4 regions of the Metabacillus sp. Hm71 genome follow, and region 4 is predicted to be linked to each of the others. Evidence: riboswitches for the same ligand, from Rfam matches in the RefSeq annotation. Region 4 holds a riboswitch; each other region holds the start of a gene.
What was found. A riboswitch is a leader RNA that binds a small molecule or an ion and turns the genes downstream of it on or off. The one in region 4 is predicted to bind cobalamin.
Positions count from the first base shown of each region.

Region 1: linked by a shared signal. The riboswitch ahead of ACSVDH_RS14755 ((2Fe-2S) ferredoxin domain-containing protein) and the one ahead of ACSVDH_RS04420 (ribonucleotide reductase N-terminal alpha domain-containing protein) in region 4 are both predicted to bind cobalamin.
Region 2: linked by a shared signal. The riboswitch ahead of metE (5-methyltetrahydropteroyltriglutamate--homocysteine S-methyltransferase) and the one ahead of ACSVDH_RS04420 (ribonucleotide reductase N-terminal alpha domain-containing protein) in region 4 are both predicted to bind cobalamin.
Region 3: linked by a shared signal. The riboswitch ahead of ACSVDH_RS17125 (cob(I)yrinic acid a,c-diamide adenosyltransferase) and the one ahead of ACSVDH_RS04420 (ribonucleotide reductase N-terminal alpha domain-containing protein) in region 4 are both predicted to bind cobalamin.

Region 1 is NZ_CM200278.1:3,035,475-3,041,244, forward strand. Features, by position in the region: gene ACSVDH_RS14745 (sirohydrochlorin chelatase) at 1-634, opposite strand, end outside; gene cobJ (precorrin-3B C(17)-methyltransferase) at 654-2,300, opposite strand; gene ACSVDH_RS14755 ((2Fe-2S) ferredoxin domain-containing protein) at 2,313-2,696, opposite strand; cobalamin riboswitch at 2,968-3,156, opposite strand; cobalamin riboswitch at 3,322-3,517, opposite strand; gene ACSVDH_RS14760 (MFS transporter) at 3,727-4,950, opposite strand; gene ACSVDH_RS14765 (ROK family transcriptional regulator) at 5,132-5,770, opposite strand, start outside.
Region 2 is NZ_CM200278.1:2,783,572-2,789,341, reverse strand. Features, by position in the region: gene ACSVDH_RS13595 (NAD-dependent succinate-semialdehyde dehydrogenase) at 117-1,535, opposite strand; gene metE (5-methyltetrahydropteroyltriglutamate--homocysteine S-methyltransferase) at 1,735-4,023, opposite strand; cobalamin riboswitch at 4,182-4,369, opposite strand; gene ACSVDH_RS13585 (hypothetical protein) at 4,667-5,053, shown strand; gene ACSVDH_RS13580 (hypothetical protein) at 5,230-5,355, shown strand; gene ACSVDH_RS13575 (DEAD/DEAH box helicase) at 5,395-5,770, opposite strand, start outside.
Region 3 is NZ_CM200278.1:3,477,403-3,483,172, forward strand. Features, by position in the region: gene cobT (nicotinate-nucleotide--dimethylbenzimidazole phosphoribosyltransferase) at 1-453, opposite strand, end outside; gene ACSVDH_RS17115 (cobyric acid synthase) at 450-1,976, opposite strand; gene ACSVDH_RS17120 (cobyrinic acid a,c-diamide synthase CobB) at 1,963-3,345, opposite strand; gene ACSVDH_RS17125 (cob(I)yrinic acid a,c-diamide adenosyltransferase) at 3,368-3,910, opposite strand; cobalamin riboswitch at 4,056-4,247, opposite strand; gene purT (phosphoribosylglycinamide formyltransferase 2) at 4,912-5,770, opposite strand, start outside.
Region 4 is NZ_CM200278.1:868,549-874,318, reverse strand. Features, by position in the region: gene ACSVDH_RS04430 (protoglobin domain-containing protein) at 1-774, shown strand, start outside; gene nhaC (Na+/H+ antiporter NhaC) at 1,072-2,445, shown strand; cobalamin riboswitch at 2,637-2,816, shown strand; partial or broken gene ACSVDH_RS04420 (ribonucleotide reductase N-terminal alpha domain-containing protein) at 2,949-3,806, shown strand; partial or broken gene ACSVDH_RS04415 (ribonucleoside-diphosphate reductase subunit alpha) at 4,132-5,556, shown strand.

The DNA of each region.
Region 1 (5,770 bases), 2.2 Mb from region 4:
TCATGTTTTCAAGACGTTTGATTAAGATTCCCGTAAAAAGAAAATAAGGTAAGATGACAATTTTCTTTGCACCTAATTTAACACAGCGTTCAACGCCTTCTTTAACTAATGGATCTGTTACCCCCATAAAAGCAGGTTCTACGAATTTGTAGTTGAGTTTTTCCCATAATAGTCGAGTGATTTTATACAAATCACTGTTCGCATCAGGATCACTTCCACCTCGACCTAATAAGATGACAGCCGTATTAGGATCCTCTTCATTTATTTGTTCGCCAACATCTTCTAAGCGGCTTTTGCAAATTTCTATTGTTTCTTCATGAATGCCAAACGGTCTTCCATAGGTAAATGAAACATGAGGATATTTTTCCTTTGCCTCATCAATAGCTGCTGGAATATGAATTTTTGAATGACCTGCTGCAAGAAGCATGAGAGGGATAACATAAACACTTGTTGCTCCTTTTTCTACACATGTATGAATACCTTGGTCAATGGCTGGTCTTTCAAACTCTAGAAAACAGGTTTCCACTAAAAGCTCTGAATCAAGCTGTGGCTTTAGTTCTTCAATTGTTTGTCTTACCTGCTCGTTTCCTTCTGGATCTCGACTTCCATGACCAACTAGTAAAATGGCTTTCATATGATTCTCCCCTATCCTTTTAATCTCCACATGGAGCTGGTTCTATTTCTATCTTTGGTGCCATGTCTTTATATGTATAGCCTTGTACATTTCCTACTCGCTTAAAGTATTTAAAAAATCGCTCATTTGGATGGCCTTTTTCTTTGTATTCATGGACAATTTTTTCGATTACTTCGACAATTTTCTCTGGTTCAATTCCTTCTGCAACAGGCTGACCTGGATGAGCGGTTCTCCCAACTGTTTTCGCACCTAAAAATAAATCAAATTTCCCTTTTCGAAAGATAATGCCAATGTCTTCATTAACAGCTCCAAAACATGCCATACCACAGCCGTTAAATCCTACCTTTAATTCTTTTGGCAAATCAAGACCGCTTAGTTTTTCATGAAGCTCTTCAGCATATGGAATCGAATCCTTTTTTTCACCCTCACAAAAATCACATGCTTTTAGTTGAAACACATCACCGATAGGTTCTAATAGAAATCCAACATCATCTAGTTTCTTTGTGATTAAGTCAGGATTACTTGTTGGAATTCTAAGTATGATTTGATGGTGTGGTGTATACTCCATTGAGCCTTCGTCTCCAACAACCTCTGCAAGTATCATCATTTGCTTTGAAGTAAACTTTTTATTGGCAATTCCAGGGCTTACAGCTAATTCAAAAATGGATGTAATAGGGTTATTAACTACCACTTGTTTTTGTTGCATTTGCTTATTGTTCGTGGATTTGTCGAAATTTTTCTCCACTTTTTGAAGTGCCTCTAGAGCGATTTGTAATGAGCTTCTCTCAGGGTTTTTTTCTTTACATTTTTCGGGATGCTGTACCATATCATTTTTCCCTTTATGGAGCGCCCAAGGCTCGTTTTCGTGTCTAAGTCGTTCATGAGGCTTTAATCGTTGCTCAGTTGAATTCAATGTATATTTTCGTTGATAACCACGAGGCGTGATTATTTTATTGTCATATAAAAAAGTTGTTGAATTACCGATAACAACAGTTGTAAGCATGCCGATGTCGTGATCTAGCATATGTTTAAGATCTGTGATGACAATATGTTGTCGATCACGGTATGCACTTTTTACAAGACCAACCGGAGTCGCGGGTGATCTGTAGTTTAAGAGAATTCGTTGTGCTTCTTGAATTTGTCTTGTACGCCTTCCGCTCTTAGGATTGTAAAGGGTGATAACAAAATCAGCTTGTGCCGCTGCATCTATCCTTTTTTCGATTAAATCCCATGGGGTTAAATGATCACTTAAGCTTATCGTACAAGCATCATGCATAATCGGTGCCCCTAACAAGGAAGCGCAGGAGTTAATAGCTGAAACACCTGGAATGACTTCAACACTAACACCTGTTGCTTCTTTCCAGCCTTTTTCAATCAGCACCTCGTATACAAGTCCAGCCATTCCATATACCCCAGCATCTCCGCTCGAAATAACTGCTACCGTTTTTCCTTCTTCTGCTAGATGAACGGCTGCTTGGGCACGGCTCACTTCTTCAGACATCCCTGTACTAATAATCTCTTGATCTATTAATAAATCTTTAATCAATTCTACGTAGGTTTTGTAACCAATAATACAATCGCTCTCTTGTATGGCATCTTGAGCCCTTTTCGTCATATGCTCAAAGCTTCCTGGGCCAAAACCGATAACAAGTAACTTTCCTAACAATGCATTTCCTCCTTACACTTTGCTTTTTTGTGGTTTATCTATACCGACAATCGACTTTGAATGTTCAGGTGCTACAAAATGCTCATGTTCATATGTGTAAATCACACTATCTTCTATGACTTTTCCATCAATCAGATGCCCTTGGACAATTTCTTTTGCTAATTCAGGAGTACCAGCTTTGTACCATACTCCTTCTGGATAGACTACAACTACACAAGCATCTTTACATCTTCCGTTACATCTCGTTCGAGTTGTATGAATTCTATTGTCCAAATCTAAGGCTGTAATCTCTTCTCTTATTGCCTGTGTAACTTCCTCGCCACCTTTTCTCATACAGCTGCTTCCGTTGCATATTAAAACGTGATGCATTGTTTCGGTTAAATTCCAAGTCGTCATCTGAACACTTCCAATCTATTAAATATTTAGACTTTATTAACTGTTTAAAGAAGTAAAAAGTTTCTGAATCAGCTCAAAAAAAGTTTGACCTCAAATCCACCAAAGAGACTTACCAAGATAAGTGAACACCTTACAAAAGAAAATGAACAGAAAACTTTCCAAAACTTAAAAACTAAATAAAAGTGCACCCCTATATAGATAGAGGTGCACTAAAAAATAATGCTATGAATATAGCATTTTCTAATACACATCCACCTATATCCCCGTAGGTATCAGTTAAAAAGAAAAGGCAGGTCTCCTGACTAAGGTTCATTGCTTTATTACGTCTTCCCAATATAAATCAGTGACTATTTTGTAATAAAGCTCACCATTACAGTGGCGGGTACCGTGTCGGAATTTCACCGACTTCCCTCTTATGTTCAACAAAAGGTTGAAGTACACCTAATCTTTTAAAATATTTAATTGTTCATCTTAAATGTATTTGATTGCTATGAATAATATGTCCACTTTAATTTTTCAAAAAAAAAACGCTCAGGTTCAACTGAGCGGAGAAAAGTAAAATGAAGGCATACCAAAAAAATCTATTTGGTTGCAATCATTTCACCTTCTCACCTCCCGAAGAAACTGAAATTTATAAACTAAGACAGGTCTCCTGACTTGTGTTTCAATCTACTTTAAGCCCTTCCCATATAACCACCTAATTAAGATGGTTATACAGTGGTATAACTTATTTCGTCAACACTTACAGTTGCGGGGACAGTTCCGGAATTTCACCAGATTCCCTATTAAGCCAACTTGGCATCTTAATTTATTGCTTTGTTAGATTTATTAAATTCGATAGTTTATATAATAAAGTGTTATTTAAGATATTTCAACATATTATTGGTGAATAAGACAAAATTTACATGGCCGCTTCTTTTTCGTCATAAGCAATTAAAATAATATCAATAGATGATTAGTAAATTTAAAGAGTTTTGTCCTTTATGATAAAACTAAAAACGAAGCCTGATAAATTTAACCCCGTATTTGATTAAAGTGCTGCTGAGCTTGCATCTTTCTTTTTGAATTCAGCCTTTTTTGTCAGTAAACTATTTAATTTTTCAGAACTAAGGAGCATTGCTGCTACAAAAGCAACAATACAAAATGGGAAGATTCCTATTGTTGAATGAGTTGCTATGAAACCTAGAAGAGGAGGCATGAATGTAGTGCCAGTATAAGCAATTGCCATTTGATAGCCCATGATTGTCTGAGAATGTTTTTTCCCAAAACGTGTTGGCGTTTCATGCAACATACACGGAAATATCGGCGCTAATCCTAGTCCAACAATAATAAAACCTATAAGTGAGAAAATGGACGGCAATGGTAAAATTAGAATAACGGCACCAATTAATGCTATTATTTGTCCGAGCTGAATAAGAGTACGGTTCGTCATTTTAAAGGTAATAAAGCCTGTTATAAATCGACCAATTGTTATGCCTGCGTAATAAAAGGAAACCCACCCGGCTGCAGTTGCCGCACTTAATCCTTTGACATTTACCAAGAAGCTGCTTCCCCAAAGGCCCATTGTTGCTTCAACCCCGCAATAAAACAAGAAGGATGCAAGAGCAAGTTTAACTCCTTTAATTTGTAAAGGTTTTACATCTTCAGCATTTATTACATCTTTTGAATCTTCGGTTTCTTCAGTTAGAGTAAGATTGCTGTTTTTGGTCACTCTGTTCCATAAAGGCAAAGTGAAGAGAAGAATTACAACTAACGCAAACTGAACGCCAGAAATAACAAAATACCCATTTCTCCAAGAATTTCCCTCTGAAATAAACTGAGCCATTATGATAGGACCTAAAGTAGCTCCCACTCCCCAAAAACAATGTAACCAACTCATATGATGTGCCTTATAATGTGTAGCAACATAATCGTTTAATCCTGCATCAACAGCTCCTGCCCCTAATCCGAGTGGGATGGCACAAATAATTAACCAAATGATTGAAGGAGCAAAGTGAAATCCCAGCAATGCAGCTGCAGTCATTAGGACGCTGACAAATGTGACGTTGCCAGTGCCGAACCGTTTAAGAATCTTTCCGCTGGCTAAACTGGAGATAATTGTCCCACCTGCAATTGTCATAAAAAGGAATCCAGCAGTCTTGAGTGGAGCCCCATAGTCCGATTGCATCACCGGCCACGCTGCCCCCAGCAATGAATCAGGTAATCCTAAGCTGATAAAAGCCAAATAAATGATGATTAATAGAAATGTTGTCATATGAAACCTCACCTTTCATTCGTTTGTAGTCTAGTTCAAAACTTTGAAATCCATTTTAATAAAGCTGCTTCCATCTTGAGATCCCTCCTTTGTAATTGAACTTATTAAAGTTGTTTAAAAAGTATAGAAATAAAAACTTATTAAATTTTTTATTTAATAAGTTACTAGTATTTCAAACAGATTAATTGTTTATTCCATCGAGCATGAGGTCAAGGCACAGACTTTGCAGTCCAATTAAATAGTCTTGTTTCCAGTCACTCATTGCAAGCGATGGGAGATGTTCTGAAGGAATATATTTTGAACTGCATATCTTAATTTTGTCTAATATTGCTTTTTCTACTTCATCATGACAAAAAATAATGGTATGAGGGTTAATGATAGCTGTAAACGCGGCAACTAACCTGCTAATTGCATCAATCTCATTATCCTCACGGAGCGTTCCTTTTCTTGAACCACTTCCGTTTTCTAAAGCTTGCCGAAAATTTTGGTCATTATACTGCGGGACGAATGAAACCTCTCCTGAGAAAAAAGTACTTCCTCGTACAACATCTCCATTTATCATGATTCCTGCACCTGGACCATTTTGACCTGAATACAAATAGACAAGGGATTGTTTGTCTTTTATTCCTATATTATTGTGATATCCGAGAACAGCAGCATTCATATCATTTTCCACAACGACAGGTATAGAAAAATGGTCCTCATAGTATCCTTTTACATCAAAATTTTGAAATTGCTCGTATCCTGGTATATAAAATATCCTGCCATTTTCAACCGAACCAGGGACCCCAATTGCGATCGAACTGATTTTTGGGTTGCT
Region 2 (5,770 bases), 1.9 Mb from region 4:
TATCCTATGATCGTGGTAGACAATCTATTACTCTAAAAATATGAGACTGTACAGCAAAGGATCACCAAATTGTGTTTGTTGGAGGGGTCAGTCCCTTTGAGACAGTCTCATACCCGTTATAATCCAAGTGAAATATATTTCACCTCTAAATATTCTTCGATTCCATGATGACCACCCTCGCGGCCGAGTCCGCTTTGCTTAAAGCCTCCGAATGGCGCTTGCGGTGTGGATGGCAGACCATCGTTTAAACCAATAATTCCGTATTCAAGCGCTTCTGTTACTTGAATACCTTTCGCTAGATTTTCAGTAAATACATAGGCTGCCAATCCGTAAATGGAGTTGTTTGCTCGTTTAATCACTTCTTCCTCCGTTTTAAAGGTTGTCACTGGAGCAATCGGCCCAAATGTTTCTTCAGTCATACAGAACATGTTATCATTGATGTTAGAAAGGATCGTAGGTTCAATAAAAAGTCCTTCTCTTCTTTTACCGCCTAATTCAACTTTAGCCCCTTTTTCAACTGCATCCCCTATATGCTGCAGCACTTTTTCCACCGCCTTCTGATCAATTAACGGACCAATATCCACCCCTTCATCCAGGCCGTTTCCAATCACCAACTCTTTTACTTTTGGAATTAGCTTCTCAATGAACGTTTGATAGATTGATTCGTGAACATAAATTCGATTGGCACAAATACATGTTTGACCAGCATTTCTGAATTTTGCTGCAACAACCCCATCAACTGCTTTATCCAGATCAGCATCAGCTAAAACAATCACTGGAGCGTGTCCGCCCAACTCTAAGGAAACCTTTTTTACTGTCTGTGCTGATTGCTGCATTAAAAACTTACCAACCTCTGTTGAACCTGTAAATGTGAGCTTACGGACTCTTGGATCTTGAAGCAGCACTTTTCCAATTTCCTTTGCATGCCCACAAACTACATTGATAACACCTTTTGGAATCCCCGCTTCATCAGCAAGCATGGCTAATTTTAAAGCTGTAAGCGGTGTTTGTTCAGCAGGCTTAATCACAACAGTGCAACCAGCTGCTAATGCAGGAGCTACCTTTCTTGTAATCATTGCTGCTGGAAAATTCCAAGGAGTGATAACCGCTACTACGCCAACTGGCTGTTTTTGGACAAATAAGCGTTTATTTCGTTGGGTAGCAGGAATCGTTTCGCCATAGATGCGTTTTGCTTCTTCTGCATACCAAGAAAAAAATCCATTTGCATAATTTATTTCACCGCTAGCTTCTTTTAAGGGCTTCCCTTGCTCCATTGTCATTAACTTAGCTAATTCCTCTCGATGCTGATGAATCAAGTCATGCCAACTTCTAATTAACTCAGCCCGTTCATATGCTGAATATGTAGACCATAACTGAAAGGCATCTGTTGCTGCTTCGATCGCTTTTAATGATTCCTTTGCTCCTCCATTTGGGACCTTTGCAATTATTTCATTCGTAGCTGGATTAGTTACCTTAAATGATGGCAAATGATCCCCTGTCCATTCCCCATTAATATACAATTGATATTGTTCCATACTGGCTCCCTCCTAAATTTTGCTTTCACTAGCCAATAAAGTTGGTTATGTTAAGCTTAAGTGATTTTCCTTAAAGGACTCAAGTTAAAAGCCTGCCTAATAATGGTATAGTATATTAAAAGTTTGGAAGTTAAATAGCTAAAAAAAGCACTACAACCTTAAAAAGGCTGTAATGCATAAATAATTCTCTTTAAAAGGATTAGACGGTTTCGATCGTCGATAATCTTTCTCGATATTGATGAGCTGCTTCCACCATTATTTTTAATGCAGCGATGGTCTCTGTTTCCCCTCTTGTTTTCAATCCGCAATCAGGATTTACCCAAAATGCGCGGTAGTCCAGAACCTCAAGTGCACGTTTTATATTTTGTGAGATTTCTTCTAAACTAGGGACACGAGGGCTATGAATATCATAAACACCAAGTCCAATCCCTTTGTTGTAATGATGCTGTTCAAAGGAAGCAATCAATTCACCATGGCTTCTTGATGTCTCAATTGAAATCACATCTGCATCAAGCGCATCAATCGCATGAATGATATCATCAAAATTTGAATAACACATATGGGTATGAATTTGCGTGTCCGCTTCCACTGAAGATGTAGCTAATTTAAAGGCATAGACTGCAGCATTTAAATAAGCTTCTGTTTTTTCCTCTTTTAAAGGCAATCCTTCCCGCAATGCCGCTTCATCTACTTGAATCATCTTAATTCCACTAGCTTCAAGTGCTTCAACCTCTGAACGGATCGCTAATGCGATTTGATTTAAGACATCAGTACGATCAATATCATCACGGACAAATGACCAATTGATAATTGTTACAGGTCCTGTCAGCATGCCTTTTACTGGTTTAGCTGTGAGAGATTGTGCATACACCGTTTCCTTTACAGTCATAGTTTCTTTGCAATACACATCCCCAAATATAACTGGAGGCTTTACACAGCGTGAGCCATATGACTGGACCCAACCAAACTTTGTAATGGCGATTCCTTCCATCTTTTCACCGAAAAACTCAACCATATCTGTTCTTTCAAACTCCCCATGTACAAGGACATCTAGTCCAATCTCTTCTTGAATATCGATCCACTTCTTGATTTCAGCTTTGATGTATTCCTCATATTGATGAGCTGTTAGCTCACCTTTTCTCCATTTCAATCGCTCTTTACGTACTTCCTTCGTTTGAGGAAAGCTGCCAATTGTAGTCGTAGGTAATATTGGTAAATCAAAGCGTTCAGCTTGTACTTCTTTCCGTTTTATCACATCAATTCGTTCCGAAGAATAATTGCCTATATTGTTAATTGCTTCTTGGACAGTTTTTACATTTCGATGTGAGGAATTTGTTAATTCAACAATTGCTTGATCATGTACTTCTAGTTCTTGAACACTGCCATCATGATTTGCAACTTTTGTTAACAGCACAACTTCTTCTAGCTTTTCATCTGCAAAAGATAAGGCTTTTTTTATTTGTGTATCCAATTGCTGCTCGCTTTTTACAGTAACTGGAACATGAAGCAAACTGCAGGATGGCTGGATAATCAGGCGATCTTTATCAATAAACCTCGTTAATTCATAGACTGCCGTTAATTTTTTTGTCAAATGAGATTTCCAAATATTACGTCCATCAATGACACCTGCGAAAAGAACCTTATCGCTCGGAAAACCGTGTTCTTTTAGATTTTCAAGATTTCTCCCTGCATCATGTACAAAATCAAGTCCTATCCCTTGAACTGGCAACTCAATGATTTCTTGATAAAATTCGAGACTTTCAAAATACGTTTGAAGGATAACGTTAACTTCAGGAACCCCTTCATTAAACGCAGCATAAACTTTTTTAAACTCATCAATGATTTCTTTATCAACATTTTTTACTAAAATGGGTTCATCTACCTGAATCCATTCTGCACCAGCTTCTTTTAATTGCTTAAACACATCTATATAGAGAGGAATAAGTGAGTTTAATAGTTCTGCTCTTCTTTGCTTATCATACCCTTTAGATAAAGACAATAATGAAATTGGGCCAAGAATAACCGGCTTTCCCTCTATGCCGAGCTTTTGTTTTGCTTCAAGGTACAATTCAAGCAATCGATTTTTGCCTAAATTAGGTTGTGCATTCTTTAATTCCGGAACAATATAGTGATAGTTTGTATTAAACCATTTTGTCATCTCAGAGGCGATTTTCCCTTTGCTTCCCCTGGCAATCTCGAAATAGGTTTGAAGAGTCAGCCCTTTCTCTTCCGTTTTAAAACGCTCAGGAATTAACCCAAACATAGCTGCTGTATCGAGCACATGATCATAGTAACTAAAATCACCTATCGGGATAAGATCAATGCCTTTCTCTTTCTGTTTTTTCAAATGGGATAAGCGAATATGTTCCATTTCTTTCTCAAACTGTCCTTCGCTTACTTGTTCTGTCCAAAATAATTCTAAAAGCTTTTTCCATTCACGATTTTCACCAATTCTTGGATAACCAATATTTGAACTTTTTATCTTCATTTTCTTTTCTCCTCGTTCCCAATTTTTCTGATGTTTGTCCAATAAAAAAGCCTCTCTATGAATAGATAGAGAGACTTTGGATAGGCATAGTTAACTAGAGTTGAAATGAATGAATCGTTTCAACATATGACCACCACTCCTCCCTATTTCGCGTAGGTAATAAGTGCATACAATAGGCAGGTCTCCTGACTCAGGTTCTACACTTCAAATCCCTTCCCATTTCAAATTGAAACAGTGGATGCGATTGAAGCTCCCCATTACAGTGGCGCGACCGTGCCGGATTTTCACCGATCTTCCCTTTTAAGTTAAAAGCAAAGCTTTTAACACCTATTGCCTGAACATTATTAAATTTTAAAATAATTGAAACATGTGATTTAGATTAAACCATTTTTTCTCTTTTAGCAAGTATTTTTCTAATGGGCTGTATTTGTCCACTGTGAGTGGAACCGCTTTATGCATCGATAGCTAGTCAATATAACGTTTTTAACAAATAAAGCGAGACTCCTATCAGCGGGGTTTTACTGCCCGTTAAAATGGGATAAAAAAATTCGCATAAAAACTGATTCAAACTGTAACACTCCGCCATAACCTACATACACTTATATGGATTTTATACAATAAAAAATAAAGGAGAGTTGCCTTCATGAATCCTTATGGATACAATTATTACCAAGAATTCATCCCTAATCATTATAATTATTATGCCCCATATGATTATGATGCTTTTACACAGCAAACAGAACAATACGAGGGAAATAGACAACCAACACTTGAAAGAAGAGTTTCTCAACTCGAACGACAAAATGAACGCCAAGGACGAGAAATTACAAGACTTAATGATGAAATAAGACGATTAAACCGGGAGATCAATAGAATCAATCGTGAATTTAACCGTATAAACCAGCTGGTAACACAGCTCAATGAAAGAGTTGAGCAACATACTCGAAGATTAAATCGACTTAACCAACGGCTTCGTGCAGTTGAAAATAGATTAGATCTGCCATTCACTCCAGGTGAAGGCGGTTTTTAATCATGTCATTATTCAAGGATGATCATTAGTAATTATCTAAGGTCATCCTTGTTTTCAATTCATTTTTTGAACTTGTTATATCCATCAGTGGGGGGGTTACTGCCCGTAAAGATTGGGATAAAAAACTATAGTTTGTACATAATAAAGTTGATTATGTTGAGAGGAGGTACATATGTATGACAAATCGTAATGATAATCGTGAACGACAAAACAAATATCCGAATAACAATCAACAGGATACAGAGTTTTCAAAGGATATTAATATTAGAAGTGAGAAAACGAAAAAGGATTTACAGAAATAATAAAGAGAGGCTGCCAGCCTCTCTTTATTATCTTAAAATTTATCTCGTCCTTTTAACCTTTGATGAAAAACGAGTCCTGCTCTTCCTTTTCAAATCATTTGCACTTTTTCTGGATGAGGATTTTGAATCATTTCGTGGTTTTTGTCCTTTTCTCACTGAGCGAATTGAATCTTTTGTTAGTGGGCTTCTTTTCACTTCATAACCATCTCGATCAGGAAGACTTACTCCTTCAATTACTCGCTTTTCCAGCGATTGGTTAATCCCTTTTTCAATCATACGAAGAAAGTCGCGATCCTTTGGAGCTACTAAAGTATAGGCCACTCCAACACCACCGGCACGACCTGTTCGGCCAATTCGATGAATATAGCTCTCTACATCATGCGGAATATCGTAATTGTAGACATGTGTCACACCT
Region 3 (5,770 bases), 2.6 Mb from region 4:
AGCTTCTTCTTCTGACATGGCATTTTCAATTGCAAAGTTTTTGGTACCATATCTTATTTTTTTATGTAGCAGATGCTCATGTTGCAGGTCCCCAGCTACACCAATATCAACAATTTTGAGGATGGCATTAATTTGTCTTGAAAACACATTAATTGCAGCTCCTCCATTTAGAAAATTGTAAACCATTTGCATCGTTACTTCTTTTGGATAAGCTGAAACGCCCATATCACTTATTCCATGATCGGCTGCAAATACTGCAACACCAGGACGGCTGACGACAGGAAATACTTGATTTGTTATACCTGAAAGCTGAATCGCAAGCTCTTCTATTTTTCCTAAGCTTCCGATCGGTTTTGTTAGCGTATTAACATATTCCTTCGCATGCTCCATTTGTTCTTGGCTTAGCGGTTGAATAGATTGTAAGACTTCTTGAATTTGTCCATTTATATTCATCTGTTCTCTCTCTTTCTTTTTGCAAATTGTTCTATTTTTTGATTAAGCTGGCTGATATCGATAGCCGCTCGCACTTCCTCTGCTAAGCGGTTAAAATCATTTTCTTGTCGATCTTCATATGCTTCGCGCAGTATGTCAGGCTTGAGCCCCTTTTTCCACCGAAGATTTTTTAGAAACGACCACCTGAACTCATCATTATGAAAAATCCCATGAAAATAAGTACCTATACATGTTTCTTCTTGATTCTTACTGCCATCGACACCATCCTTTAATTGAATAAAAGGGGATACATGCGTTAGGCAAGTGGTCTTTCCCATATGAATTTCATATCCCGTCACATCCAGCTTTTCACCGCTAACCTCCACAGTACCTTTAGATCGTATCGTTATCTTTTCTTTCGTTAATATTGTGTGGATCGGCAGCAAGCCTAAACCTTTTATCTCATGTGTATTGGATTCAACCTGGTAGGGATCCTCAATCATGTCACCTAGCATTTGATATCCGCCGCATATTCCAAAGATGATTGCTCCATTTTGATGGGCTTTCAGAATCGCTTGATCAAGCCCTCTCTCTTTTAGAAACATGAGATCTTCTATTGTATTTTTACTTCCAGGTAAAAGAATGACATCAGGCTGTTCAAGCTGCCGGACATTTTCCACTAGCCGAACATGACAATCCGTCTCATAGTGGAGAGGGTCAATATCTGTGAAATTGGATATTCTAGGATAATGAATCACCGCTATATCTAGTTCTTTATCTTGATTTTTATGAATACTGTAGTTATTTAGACTTAATGAATCCTCAGCTTCAATTACTAAATCGTTTATGAATGGTATGACACCTAATACAGGCTTTCCTGTATATTCTTCGAACCATGTGAGGCCCGGTTCTAGTAGGGAAAGATCTCCGCGAAACTTGTTAATGATCACTCCAATAATCCGATCACGTTCATCTTGAGATAGAAGCTGCAAAGTACCAACAAGACTTGCAAAAACGCCTCCTTTATCAATATCCCCTACTAAAACAACTGGAGCATCAGCCATCTTTGCGATACTCATATTAACAAGCTCACGGTCATTTAAATTTACTTCTGCTGGACTTCCAGCACCTTCAATGACAATTCTTTCATATGAAGAGGCAAGGTTTTGATAAGACGATTGAATAATGGCTTTAGCTGTTTCATAATAATCACTGCGATAGCTTTTCGCTTCCATGTTTTTCAACGGTTTTCCATGAACAACTACTTGGGCTTCATGATCCCTGGTTGGTTTAATTAATATGGGGTTCATGTCTGTTGTGGCAATAACTCCTGCTGCCTCGGCTTGAATACCTTGTGATCTGCCTATCTCTTTCCCATCAAGAGTAATATAAGAATTTAATGCCATATTTTGTGATTTAAAGGGTGCTGTATGATAGCCATCCTGTGCAAATATCCGGCACAATGCCGTAACAATAATACTTTTCCCGGCATCCGAATGTGTTCCTTGGATCATAATCGGAAGCGCTGCTTTATTTGCTGCCATTATTTTTCATCTCCAAGCATTTTTGGATAAAGTTTTCGACCAGCTCTGGACATGATGCAAATTGGAGATGGGTGTAGCCAGCAATGACGTTGTTTGTTAGGCAGCCTTCATCTCCTTCGCTAAAGGATCCTTTTGTATAATAAGCGAAAGGTAACGATTCAATTGAATGATAAGAAGAATAGTGAAATTCATGACCACGAGCAATGAGCTTGTTTTGAAGAAGATAATTATCAGGATATCCGGAGACTTCTCTGTAGCCAAAGCCTGCAAGTTTTTCTCCCATTTTCATTTTTCCTGGAATAACCCCAACCATCGGATGAACTAAACCATCTAAGGTTTCAATCGCTTCTGCCAAATACATATAGCCTCCGCATTCAGCTATCGTTGGAAGCCCTTCAAGTATTTTCCGCTTTATTGATTCCTTGACTTCAACTTGATTTGCAAGCTCAGCTGCAAACTGCTCTGGAAAGCCGCCTCCTATGTATAATCCATCCGCCTCTTCAGGGATTGACTCACCATTCAAAGGAGAAAAGTAGATACATTCAGATCCGTATGCTTCGAGTAATTCAAGGTTTTCTCGATAGTAAAAATTAAATGCACGATCCTTGGCAATGGCTAACTTCACTCTTTTAGGTTCCCGTTTTTCAAAAATCGATTTCGCTGGATTTTTCTGTAATGGCTTTTGCTTGCTTAAATCTATGAGCTGATCCAAATCAATTGTCCCTTCAACTAATTTCGCTAATTGGTCAAAAAGGCTAGTTAAATCACCTCGTTCTATAGAAGGGACAAGCCCTAAATGCCGTTCTGGCATTTGAATGCTCGTATTGGCTAATAGATAACCGCATACCGGGATGTCACACTCCTGTTCAACCGCTTCTTTAATGATTTGAAAATGACCCATGCTTCCAACCTTGTTTGCGATAACACCAGCGATATTTACGTCTGGCTCTAAAAGCTGATAGCCTTTCACTATTGCAGCTGCACTTCTTGCCATCTTGCTGCAATCAACGATTAAAATCGTTGGGCAATCAAGCAGCATGCTAATTTCTGCTGTTGAACCTTGATTTGAAAGAGCGGACTTGCCATCATAAAAGCCCATAACTCCCTCAATAACAGAAATATCTGCACCATCACTGCCATTTACATATACTTCCTTTAACACTTCTTTTGAAAACATCCAGCTATCCAGATTCCGTGACGGTCTTCCTGTAACAGCGGTATGAAAACTTGTATCTATGTAATCAGGACCGCATTTAAAGCCTTGAACTGTCAAACCTCTTTGTTTTAGTGCAGCCATTAAACCAATTGTAATCGTTGTTTTGCCCACACCGCTGGAAACTCCTGCAATCACTAGTCGCTGTGCAGTCACGGCGCTTCCCCCTTTTATTATGCTAATATTCTATTCCTTTAACCGCTGGTATCCCAGTGTCATAATAATGCTTTTCCACATCGACAACAGAAACTAGATCAGCGAGTTCCTTGATTTCTCCTTTTGCATGTCTACCTGTTATAACTAAATGCACATGTGAAGGCTTGTTTTTAATTAGTTCCATGACTTCCTGAATTGGAAGAACATCATCAATTGGAAATGAATCGATCGCGAGTGCATTATTCAATTCATCTAAGACAACAACATCATATTTCCCTGACATAACCGTTTCTTTTGCTGTCTTCCATGCTGATTCAAGTGCTTTTCGGTGAACCTCAGGAGTTTTTGTCCATGTAAAGCCCTCACCAAGCTGAACCATTTCAACTCCTAACTTTTCTAACGATATCTGTTCACCATATGACCTTCCCTTTGATTTAATAAATTGAAGAATCTTTACTGACATTCCCTGTCCGATTGCACGTACACATAGACCAATCGAAGCAGTCGTCTTCCCTTTTCCATTACCTGTAAAAACAAGTGTTAATCCTTTTTGTTTTTCCAACACGAACCCCTCCTTGAATTGTTGAAAATAAAAAACGCCTTTCCTTTATTAGGGAGAAGGCGGGAGTTAAAAAGATTAAGAGTAAAATTGAAGAATTTCTACATCAATGCTGCTCTCGTTCTTTCAAATCCCCTTTCCTCGAAGGCTACTTGAACCAAACAAATAGGCAGGTCTCCTGGCTTACACTTCCTTGCTTACACAACTCCCTTCCCATAAGCATCTGGTTACAGTGGGCTTCTGTCATGCAGCTCTGTGATTACAGTGGCGGGACCGCGTTGGACTTACACCAACTTCCCTATTATTCTTAATCCTATTAAGAACCTATTTGCGAAATCGTTATTTAGTTGAATCTAAGTCATTATAAATGTAGGTTTACGAGTTGTAAATATATCTAAAAGAAAAAAGTAGTTATCTATAATATAGTTATGTAAACTAATAAACAAAGAAAGAGCCCGACGAAGATCATGCAAGTGTCAGGCTCAAATGAATTTATGACCACCACAAACGGCTCGTTTAGTGGTAATTTGAAAGACCTTTTCATTTTTTAGTTAACGTCTTTATCCAGATTTTAACCATTTAAAAAATCCGATTGTTCCCTTCCCTTCACATGAGGAACATGAAATGACACCCTCACCAGAACATGTATTGCACTTGTGATTTCCGAAATCAAACCCTTCACCTGAACAGTTTTCACAGTTTATAAGTCTAGTTCCGCTACAGCTTTTACACTTCATGAGTTTCCCTCCTGCTTCTACTATATTTAAGGAGCATTATTAAACGAAAAATAAAATAAATAGTTAAAATTTTGCTCCCATAACAGTATATTTACGTTCAGGAATTGATATGATTTTCCCAAGTTACAATTAAATTATATATTTATTACAACATGTAAGAGACCTAAGTATCTTATAACTCATAACGGTTGACATAATCCGACTAATTCTTGTGCTAATGTCTATTTATGCGCTTACCTGGGAAATGTTGCACCTGCTTGAATCTTTCTCTTATCTTTTTTCAATTTTCAAGCAATTCAATGCTTGCTTCGCCAGTTCCTTTGCATTATCAACAGTATCCGAGGTTGAGAGGGCAACAGCGATTCTTCTTCCAACTTTAGTCACTGGTTTTCCGAATATTCGTAGCTGAGTGTTCGGAACAGATAATGCCTGATCCACCCCTTCGACTGTATAATCATTCATTTCTTTCAGAGCCTTTAATGGACGACTTGCCCCAGGTGCTAAAAGGGTAATTTCAGGAATCGGAAAACCTAAAATTGCTCTTACATGTAGAGCGAACTCTGATAAATTTTGGCTGACTAATGTAACTAACCCCGTATCATGCGGCCGCGGTGATACTTCACTGAAATATACTTTATCCTTTGCAAGAAAAAGCTCTACACCGAAAACACCATATCCGCCAAGTTCATCAGTGATTGCTTTGGCAATTGCTTTTGCTTCTTGAAGTTGCTGCTCTGTTATGAAATGCGGCTGCCATGATTCAATATAGTCGCCATCTTTTTGAACATGTCCTATTGGTTCACAATACATTGTCCCATTAACCGCTCGAACGGTTAATAAGGTGATTTCAGAGTCAAATGGAATAAACTCTTCAATGATCACTCGTCCATTTTGCACCCTTCCTCCTTCCATTGCTATTCTCCAGCACTCCGCTATCGTTTGTTCTGAATGACATACACTCTGTCCCTTACCAGAAGAACTCATTAATGGCTTAATAACACATGGAAAACCAATTTCTTTTGCACCTTGCACAAATTCCTCATATGTATCAGCAAATTTGTAGTTAGCTGTAGGAAGCATAAGCTTTTCAGCAGCAAGACGGCGGATTCCTTCACGATCCATTGTCAGC
Region 4 (5,770 bases):
TTAGAGGCATATGACAATGAGTATGCAGCAGTACGAGCTGAAATTGAGCGTGAAAAAGAACAAATTCGTGCAGACGTTAACGAGCTGGCGATACAATTAGCTGAAGCAAGCGAAGAAACAAATGCATTTGTTCAGGAAATTGTTTCCCAATCAAAGGAAATCGCCTCCTACTCCATTGATCGATCAGAGGTAGCTGCTACAGCAGAGAAACAAGCACATAATGGCAAAAAGGATTTAGATGAACAAAATCAATTAATGTCGTTTATTGAAACAAATACAATCGATATTTTACAACAAATGAAAGTACTGGAGCAAACCTCCGAAAAGATTAATCATGTTGTCTCCATTGTGACTTCTATAGCTGAACAAACAAATTTACTTGCGCTGAATGCTGCTATCGAATCAGCACGTGCCGGCGAATATGGCAAAGGATTTGCTGTGGTTGCAAGTGAAGTTCGCAAGCTAGCCGAAGAGACAAAAAATTCGGTTCAAGGTGTTTCAAGTTTAATTACCAATATTCATTCACAAATCGATAGTATGTCTACCTCTATTAATAAAGTGGCTGAGCTTACAAAAAAGGGCACAACGCAAATGAATGATATGAACTTAATCTTTGATACGATTTTATACATGCTGAATGACAACAAACAACAAAGCGAACAAGCCAAAATGGATTTGTTAAACTTCACCAATGTCATTAATGATGTCTCAAAATCAATTGCGCAAATTGCCGAAACATCTGACAGCTTAAAAGAGATGGCAAAATCCATATAATTAAATCCAACAAAGGGTCAGTCCCACTAACAAGCACCTATTTTACGATCTTTAAAATATGTGTTTGTAGGGTCTGGCTCTTTTGTTTTGAGACAGCTTTTTCGGGCTGTAATCACTATACCAATAAAATCTATAGCTTTATTTACCAACTATAAGAAAAGCTATTTATTAAGACTAATATACTGAGTTTTCCATATTGCAGATTGACAAAGAATATTAGATTGATATAATATTCTTTGTTGTGCTTTTATGCAAAAAAGCATCAAAGCGTTTAAGTTGTAAAGGAGCAAGTATATGATAAAAAGTACAGCATCGTTTCATTTTAAAGAAGCGGTTTTCATTTTATTCCTTATATTAGCGATTATTTTTACTAGTTTATTTGTATGGAAAACAGAGCCGCATCTAGCTTTATTAAATTGTTTGATACTCGTTTCATTTCTTGGCTTGATGAAACGATATACATGGAAAGACTTAGAATCAGGAATCATCAAGGGAATCCAAAGGGGCATACAGCCAATTATCATCCTTGCCTTAATCGGAATCCTAATTGGTGCTTGGATGTCCAGCGGTACGATACCAACTGTTATGGTGTATGCTCTAACCATAATCCGTCCTGATTATTTACTGATTACTTCTTTATTTTCTTGTATGGTGATCTCAAGTCTTGTCGGAAGCTCCTTTACCACTGTTAGCACCGTTGGAGTAGCTCTTATGGGTGCTGGAATGGTAATTGGCCTCCCTGCCCCTTGGGTCGCTGGAGCCATCATTTGTGGTGCATGCTTTGGCGATAAAATGTCACCAATGTCTGATACAACGAATTTTGCCTCAGGGGTCGCTTCTGTTGAGATTTTCACGCATATTAAACATATGACCAAAACAACGATTCCTAGCATCGTTATCACAACGGCTCTTTTTTATTTTCTTGGCACAATTGCACCTATCCATACTGTATCACTTACGGAAATGACAAACATGGTTACGATCATAAAAGACTCCGTTCAAATTAGCAGTCTTACGTTACTTTCACCACTGTTGGTTATCCTTTTAGCGTTTCGGCAGTTCCCTGTTATTCCTGCATTAATCGTTGGAATCATTACGGCAGGAATCACTTCTATCTGGTTGCAGGATGTAACAATTGGCGAGTTTCTTCATGTCTTACAAAACGGGACTACGTTCACAATCGAAAATGAACAGGTCGCTAATATGCTAAATCGCGGCGGCTTACAATCAATGATGTGGTCCATTTCACTCATCATGATTGCCTTTGCTTTTGGCGGTTTGTTAGAGGCATTAAATATTATCCCTGCTTTAATGAACGGATTGATTGAACGTGTTCAGGCAAAGGGTCAGCTTATTCTTTCAACAGCTGCTTCCTCCATTGGGGTGAACCTTTTAACAGGTGAGCAATACTTATCGATTCTAATTCCTGGACAATCCTTTAAAGGCTTGTATGATAAAATGAAAATTGAACGCAAATATATGTCACGGACATTAGAGGATGGAGGTACACTGGTGAATCCGCTGGTTCCTTGGGGGGTAAGCGGCGCCTTTTTTGCACAAACACTTGGTGTTCCTGTTATCGACTATTTGCCTTTTGTATTTTTCTTATATTTATCACCTTTCTTTTCAATTCTTTTTGGATTTATCAGGAATAGGAAAACTGCCTTCTAAATTTTTTAGTAAGTGGATCTGGCGCGAAGTCAGATCCCTTTTTCGTTTTTTTTTTGCAAAATTCTTTGAATCTAGATAAATTTCGACAATTAGTAAGAATTGGTTGATTAATTTACATCTGTACTTTATTATTGATATAGAAACAACACATCTATATATTGATGTGCGTCTAAACAACAAAAACTATATATTGTATCTTTGCGAGTGAAGGCGCCGTTTAGGCTGAAAAGGGAATCTGGTGAAAATCCAGAACTGTCCCCGCAACTGTAAGTGTGACGAACTGAGATTGCCACTGTACACATGATGTATGGGAAGGCCTCAAAGTAGGACGAGCACAAGTCAGGAGACCTACCTATTACTTGCAAAAGTTTCAATTTCTTCGGGGGCTGAGAAGATGAAACGATAGTAAGGATTAATGGGCTTTTTCTCTAATACTGCCCTGCTCTTCTTATCTGTCGTTTTTCCCCACCCCCTTAGTAAAACGAACAGATGGAGGAATTATTATGAATACGACAACAACCCCTGTTATTATTTGCGGGAATCATCAAGAAGCATTTGACCTGAATAAACTTACATCATTTATTAAAAACATACATCAGCATTTCCCTTCACTGGAAATAGACGATTTTCTTACTAGAATCGAAAACACCATTCTCCAAAGAGATTCATATACATCTGAACAACTCACAAATTTGCTCATTTTAGAAGGATTATCAAATATCAATGAACAAGAGCCTGATTGGACCTATTTTTGCGCACAAATCTATTTAACTAAGCTTTACAAGGAAGCTGCTGCAAATAGAGGGTATGATAAATCGCAAAAATACGGAAGCTTCTATCAATTGATTGAGACCTTAGTAACGAAGGGACTTTATCACAGCAAGCTCCTCGATCAATACACAAAAGAAGAGATTGAAGAAATTGGTTCTTATATCAATCCTGAAAACGACAGGTTATTTACATACATTGGTTTAAGAACATTAGCAGACCGCTACTTAACACGTGACTACTCAAAGCAAACCTATGAGCTTCCCCAGGAACGATTCTTAATCATTGCCATGACTTTAATGGCTAATGAAAACAAGGAGCATCGCCTTGAGCTTATAAAACAAGCGTATTGGGCAATGAGTAATCTTTATATGACAGTGGCAACTCCAACCTTATCAAATGCTGGTAAACCTGTCGGACAGTTATCCAGTTGCTTTATTGATACGGTTGACGATAGCCTGCAAGGAATTTTTGACAGCAATACTGACATTGCCAATCTATCAAAATCAGGCGGCGGAATCGGCGCTTATTTAGGAAAAATCCGCAGCCGCGGCAGTGATATAAAAGGCTTTAAAGGTGTTTCATCAGGGGTTAATGATAGCCCTCTTGTAGCGTAAGTTACGAGTAATAAAGGTGGTCAATTGCGGGAAACTCCGAGTATCTCAAGGTAGGATACCATGCAGCAATGACATGGCGAACCCTAAAAAACCGAGAGTGCGGATAATCTGCAGCCGAGCTTCCTAGTTTACTAGGTTGAAGGTTCAACGACTAAGTAGTTATAAAAGAGATTTTATAACTCGAACCACCTATCCACTTTTCGAAGTGGATAAAGATATAGTCTGTTCTGTACAGCGATGTACAGAGGTAGGCAGAGATGACCTATCCCTCTAAATTTTTTTAGAGAGTAACAATTTAAGAATTCCATGGATGAAACAGCTTAACAATACAGCCGTCAGCGTAGACCAGCTAGGACAGCGCAAAGGTGCAATTGCCGTTTATTTAGATGTTTGGCATAAAGATATTTTCTCTTTTCTCGATGCTAAGCTGAATAATGGTGACGAACGCATGCGTACCCATGACTTATTTACAGGCGTTTGCATTCCTGATGTTTTTATGGAACAGGTGGAAGCACGCGGTGATTGGTACTTATTTGATCCTCACGAGGTTCGCAAAGTAATGGGCTACAGCATTGAAGATTTTTATGATGAGGAAAAAGGCAATGGCAGCTTCCGTCAAAAATACTGGGAGTGTGTCAGCAATGATCTGCTAACGAAAGAAAAGGTCCCAGCGATTGAAATCATGAAGCGCATCATGATCAGCCAGTTAGAAGCAGGTACGCCATATATGTTCTATCGCGATGAAGTAAACAGACAAAATGCGAACGCACATCAAGGAATGATCTACTGCAGCAATCTTTGCACAGAAATCACGCAAAATCAAAGCGCAACGACAGTCGAAGAGCAGTATACAGAGGATGGAAAAATCATTACCGTTAAAACGCCGGGTGATTTTGTTGTATGTAACCTCTCCTCTATTAATCTAGCAAAAGCTGTCACAGAAGATGTGTTAGAAAAACTGATCCCAATTCAAGTAAGAATGTTGGACAATGTGATTGATTTAAACACAATTCCTGTGCTTCAAGCAAAAATCACCAACCAGAAGTACCGCTCCATAGGTGTAGGTACGTTCGGATGGCATCACCTGCTGGCACTAAAACAATTAAGATGGGAGCACGAAGAAGCCGTTCAATATGCTGACGAGCTTTATGAAAAGATCTCCTATCTAACAATTCGTGCAAGTATGGAGCTTGCAAAAGAAAAAGGCTCCTATTCCGTATTTGAAGGGTCTGATTGGCAAACTGGCGCTTATTTTGAAAAGCGAGGCTATCTGTCAAAAGAAAGCACTCTTGACTGGGAGCAATTGAAGGAAGAAATAAAAACAAATGGAATTCGGAATGCATACTTAATGGCCGTTGCACCAAACGCATCGACATCCATTATTGCCGGAAGCACAGCAAGCATTGATCCGATTTTCCAAAAGGTTTACTCAGAAGAAAAGAAAGATTATAAAATTCCTGTTACCGTTCCTGATTTAAATTCTACGACAACATGGTATTACAAATCGGCTTATTTTATTGATCAGCGCTGGAGCATCAAGCAAAATGCGGCTAGACAACGCCATATCGACCAGTCGATCTCTTTTAACTTATATGTACAAAACACAATCAAAGCAAAAGACTTATTAGACCTGCATTTAACAGCATGGAAAGAAGGGCTTAAAACAACCTATTACCTCCGCTCAACATCAAGCGAAATCGAAGAATGCGAATCCTGCGCGAGTTAACCGAAAAGCGGAAGCGCCTTGCTCAGCCCCGACAAGCATAAGACGATTTAGAATAGAAGGCGTTCTTTGCCTTCAATTCTAAATTGGCTTATGACTCGAGGGGCTAGGCGCTGCAGCTAGACACCGACACTAATTTATAGAAGGTTATAGTTATTTTTCAAACACCTGAAACGGCTGACACAGCCCCAGGCAAATAAGACGCTTAAAGAAAGAT